DNA from 2 places in the Cellulophaga sp. genome. Region 2 is predicted to be linked to the other one. Evidence: riboswitches for the same ligand, from Rfam matches in the RefSeq annotation. Region 2 holds a riboswitch; the other holds the start of a gene.

Region 1 (2,487 bases), on a different contig from region 2:
AGATCAAATAGCACTTTTAAAAGATTATATTAATAGGCCAATTAGGGTTTGTGGTATGGTTAAAAATCTAGGTGATCCAGGAGGCGGACCTTTTTGGATTAAAGATTATCAAGAAAACGTGTCTTTGCAAATAGTTGAATCTGCACAGATAGACACCTCTAATTACAACCAAGCCAAAATATTACAAAATGCAACACATTTTAATCCTGTAGATTTAGTTTGTGGTGTTAAAAATTACAAAGGAGAAAAATATAATTTGTTAGAATTTGTAAATGAAAAGCAAGGATTTATAACAGAAAAAACAAAAGAAGGAAGGCCTGTAAAGGCCTTAGAGTTGCCTGGTCTTTGGAACGGAGCAATGGCATATTGGAACACAATTTTTGTAGAGGTGCCAAGTATTACTTTTAATCCGGTAAAAACAGTAAACGATTTACTTAAATCTGCTCACCAACCTAAATAGTTATATGTTTTCCTGTATTTATTAATTTCATTAACAAATACAGGAAAACATAGGTTTTGTGTAAAATGTCTTAGTATTATGCTGTTGTATGTGTTTAAACTTGCTGTAAATACTCCCAATTTCATAATATAGGTTTAGTTGCAGAGGTTAATAAAATTAACTTTTTTTTATGATTACAAGAAAGTGTGCCATACATTTGCTCTTATCTCAAAGGGGTGCTTATTTATGTAGGCTGAGATTATACCCAACGAACCTGAGCAGATAATGCTGCTAAGGGAAGTAATAGCAATACAAAATATTAGTGTTAGCTAGGTTTAAAGGCAAGTAACAAATAGAGTTTGCCACTCTTAAAAATCAATATAATTTAATAAAAATAACAGCCCCTTTTATTTGTAATACTATTACGAATGAAAACAAACTGTTTTAAATTTAATGCTACTGCACGCAAAAATAGCAGTAATAATAGGCAGCCTAGCTTAAAAACTTTAGGCGCAACTTTTGCTTTTTTTGGTTTAGCTTTTTCTGGTTTAGCTCAAGAAAAGGAAATAGACACTTTAGAAGGTAAAAAAGTGATTTTAGATGAGGTTTTGGTGTCAGGAATACGTGTTACAACACAATCTCCTGTTACATTTACAAATTTAACAAAAGAACAATTTAAGTCGCGTAACCTTGGTCAGGATATTCCAATTTTAATGAACTTTTTGCCAGCCGTAGTAACCACTTCAGATGCAGGTGCTGGTGTTGGTTACACAGGAATTAGGGTTCGTGGTACAGATGCTACGCGTGTAAATATTACCATAAATGGTATACCTTATAACGACTCTGAGTCTCACGGTACTTTTTGGGTAAATATGCCAGATTTTGCTTCTTCTACAGAGAATTTACAGCTGCAAAGAGGTGTGGGTACATCTACAAACGGTTCTGGTGCTTTTGGAGCTAGTTTAAACATTTTAACAGATGCCGTTTCTGAAGATGCTTACGGGCAAGTTTCTACATCAATTGGTAGTTTTAATACTTTAAAAAACAACATAAAGTTTAGTACTGGTTTGTTAAATAACCATATTGAAATTTCTGGTAGATTATCTAGGATAGCTTCAGATGGTTATGTAGACAGGGCTTCATCTAACTTAGAATCGTACTTTTTACAAGCCGCTTATGTAGATGACAATACTTTAATTAAGGCATTGCTTTTTGGAGGTAAACAAGTAACGTATCAATCTTGGGACGGTATAGATAGAAAAACATTAAAAGAAGACAGAACATACAACCCGGTTGGTGCATACCAAGATGAAAATGGAGTTACTCAATTTTATGAAAATGAAAATGATGATTACAAGCAAGATCATTTTCAACTACTTTGGAACGAACAAATTTCTGATACTTGGTCTACTAACCTAGCGGTACACTATACAAAAGGACGTGGTTTTTTTGAGCAATACAAGGAAGATGAAGACCCTGCAGATTATAGCGGCATTGTGGCTGGTTTTAACGGAACAGGTGTTACAGATTTAATTAGAAGAAGGTGGTTGGATAATGATTTTTATGGAACTACTTTTTCTGCTAACTATAAAGAAAATGCTGTAAACTTTATTGTTGGTGGTGGTTACAGTAAATATAAAGGAGACCATTTTGGAGAAGTAATTTGGGCACAACAATTTGCAGTTAATAGTAGTTATGAAGACCGTTATTATGATGATAACTCTACTAAGACCGACTTTAATATCTACACTAAATTAAATTATGATGTAGATAATAAATGGAGCCTTTTTGGAGATGTACAATACAGAAGCGTTGGTTATAAAGCTAACGGAGAAGATACAGGTTTGGTAAATGATAGGTTTAACTTTATAAATCCAAAAGCAGGTGTAACCTTTAACTTAAATAAAAATAATAATTTTTATGCTTCTTTTGCTGTAGCAAGTAGGGAGCCTAATAGAAATGATTATGAAGAGGGGTATCCTAAACCAGAAAAGTTATTTGATTATGAATTGGGCTGGCGCTATGTAACTTCTGCGGTGCAAGTAAAT
Region 2 (2,487 bases):
ACGTGCACTTATAGACGCAAGCGCTCCAATTGCACTTTTAGAAGCTGTTAAAAATGCATTAGACATATACAACACAGATATTATTTTTGGTGGTGTTTATCATAATTTTAAAGATTTCTTTAGTTTCCCAAATCCAACAAAAAAGAAACTAAACAACGTAAACCTAGAGCCTATTCCCCATTCTTTGCTAACTAAATACAACTCTGTTTTTGACGCCATAGAATCAAAAGATCAACTTATACATTATCCGCATCAATCTTTTGAGCCCGTTATAAAATTATTAGAAGAAGCTGCTGTTTCTCCAGAGGTTAAGACCATAAAAATGACTTTGTACCGTTTAGCAAAAACATCTAGGCTAAATACTGCTATTGCAAAAGCTGCAAAAGCAGGTAAAAATGTAATTATTTTTATTGAGGCAAAAGCAAGGTTTGATGAGGATAACAATTTAAGATGGGGAAAAATATTTAAAGAAAATGGTGCAAAGGTAATTTACAGCTATCCAGGAATTAAAGTACACTCTAAAATCTTATACATAGAAAAAGAGATTAAGGGCAAACTTAAAACCTATAGTTACATTGGAACAGGCAATTTTAACGAAAAAACGGCTAAGCTATATACCGACTTTGGCTTAATGACGGCAAATAGCAAAATATGTAAAGAGTTAAATCGTGTTTTTCTGGTTTTAGAAGGTGTTTTAATTGTTCCTAAAGCTAAAAAACTACTTATATCTCCTTTTACATCTAGGCATATATTTTCTACTATGGTAGAAAAAGAAATTGAATTAGCACAAGCTGGCAAAAAAGGCTTAATTGTCTTAAAAATGAACAGCCTTGAAGATAAAAAAATGATTCAACTGTTGTACAAAGCAAGTAATGCTGGTGTACAAATACGGTTGTTAATTCGTGGTATTTGTTGCTTAGTTCCTGGCATAAAGGGCCAAAGCGAAAACATTACAATTACTAGTATTTTAGACAGGTATTTAGAACATGGTCGTGTATACCTTTTTGGAAATAACGGAGACGAAAAACTATTTATTGGATCTGCAGATTGGATGACTCGCAACCTATCTCACAGAATAGAAGTGATTACACCTGTAAGAGATAAAGATAATTTTAAAATAGTAAAAGATATTTTAAATATTCAGTTATCAGATAATGTAAAAGCAAGAGTTATAGACGCTGAACAAAAAAATAATTACGTTACAAACAATAACGCTCCAGTTCAATCTCAGCTAGCTACTTACAACTATTTTAAAAACCAGTAAGTCATCTTTTTCTTATAATAGTTTTATTTTTTATTAGGTCTTATCATAATTTATTTAATACATTTGTTATGTAAACTTTAGGGGTGTTCTTTTTAAGAACTGAGAAATACCCTTTGAACCTGATGCTGTTAGTACAGCCGAAGGGAAAAGTTGAATTCTTTTTATGATTTCTATCTTTTAATGTTTTTTTCCGTTTCTGGAGAATGCATTTTCACACACAGTTTACGATTTAGTTGGATTTTTAACGCTATAACCTAGCACTTAAAATGTATCGTTATGATACCCATAAACGTAAATAACAAAGAGCACTTAATTCCTAGAGAAACTAATGTGTCTCAACTAATAAAAACTCTAGAAATAACCATTTTTGGTGTTGCCATTGCCATTAACGGCGGTGTAATACCAAAAAGCAGCTGGAGTTCTACCATTTTACAACCCCATGACAATGTATTACTAATACGTCCTGCTCAAGGAGGGTAACCTAAAAACTTAAAAGATTTACAATGAAAAAGAAAGACACCGCACCTAAGCAAAACGGTATTACAAGACAACCATTTCCTAGTTCTAAAAAAGTATATGTTTCTGGTAAATTACATCCAGAAATTAAAGTTGCAATGCGAGAAATTGCATTAAGCGATACTGTAGACTCTATGACCAAAAAGAAAACACCTAATGAACCCGTAACGGTTTATGATACTTCTGGTCCTTATACAGATCCAAACAAAGAAATTGATATACACAGCGGTATAGAACGCATTAGAGAACCTTGGATTAAAAAGCGTGGAGATGTAGAAGAGTTAGCATCTTTTTCTTCGGAGTATTGTAACGAGCGTTTAAACGATGCTAGTTTAGACCATATGCGTTTTAAACTTTTAAAAAAACCGCTACGCGCAAAAAAAGGACAAAACGTAACACAATTACACTACGCAAAAAAAGGAATTATTACTCCAGAAATGGAGTACATAGCTATTCGTGAGAACCAACGAATAGATGAAATGACCGAAATTAGAAAACAACACAAAGGCGAACATTTTGGTGCTAATATTCCAGAAAAAATTACTCCAGAATTTGTACGTAGTGAAGTTGCTAGAGGTCGTGCAATTATACCATCAAACATAAATCATCCAGAAGCAGAACCTATGATTTTAGGTCGTAACTTCTTGGTTAAAATAAACGCAAATATTGGTAACTCTGCAGTAACTTCATCTATAGAAGAAGAAGTA

What was found. Region 2 has a riboswitch for thiamine pyrophosphate ahead of thiS (sulfur carrier protein ThiS). Riboswitches for the same ligand answer to the same signal wherever they lie in the genome.
Region 1: it holds a riboswitch for thiamine pyrophosphate, as region 2 does, so the genes downstream of both, ABJD66_RS07950 (TonB-dependent receptor) here and thiS (sulfur carrier protein ThiS) in region 2, are expected to answer to the same signal.

What each region holds. Positions count from the first base shown of each region.
Region 1 is NZ_JBDVAA010000113.1:37,813-40,299, forward strand. It holds gene ABJD66_RS07945 (DUF4301 family protein) at 1-460, shown strand, start outside; TPP riboswitch at 662-756, shown strand; gene ABJD66_RS07950 (TonB-dependent receptor) at 868-2,487, shown strand, end outside.
Region 2 is NZ_JBDVAA010000217.1:52,402-54,888, reverse strand. It holds gene ppk1 (polyphosphate kinase 1) at 1-1,264, shown strand, start outside; TPP riboswitch at 1,334-1,427, shown strand; gene thiS (sulfur carrier protein ThiS) at 1,541-1,744, shown strand; gene thiC (phosphomethylpyrimidine synthase ThiC) at 1,768-2,487, shown strand, end outside.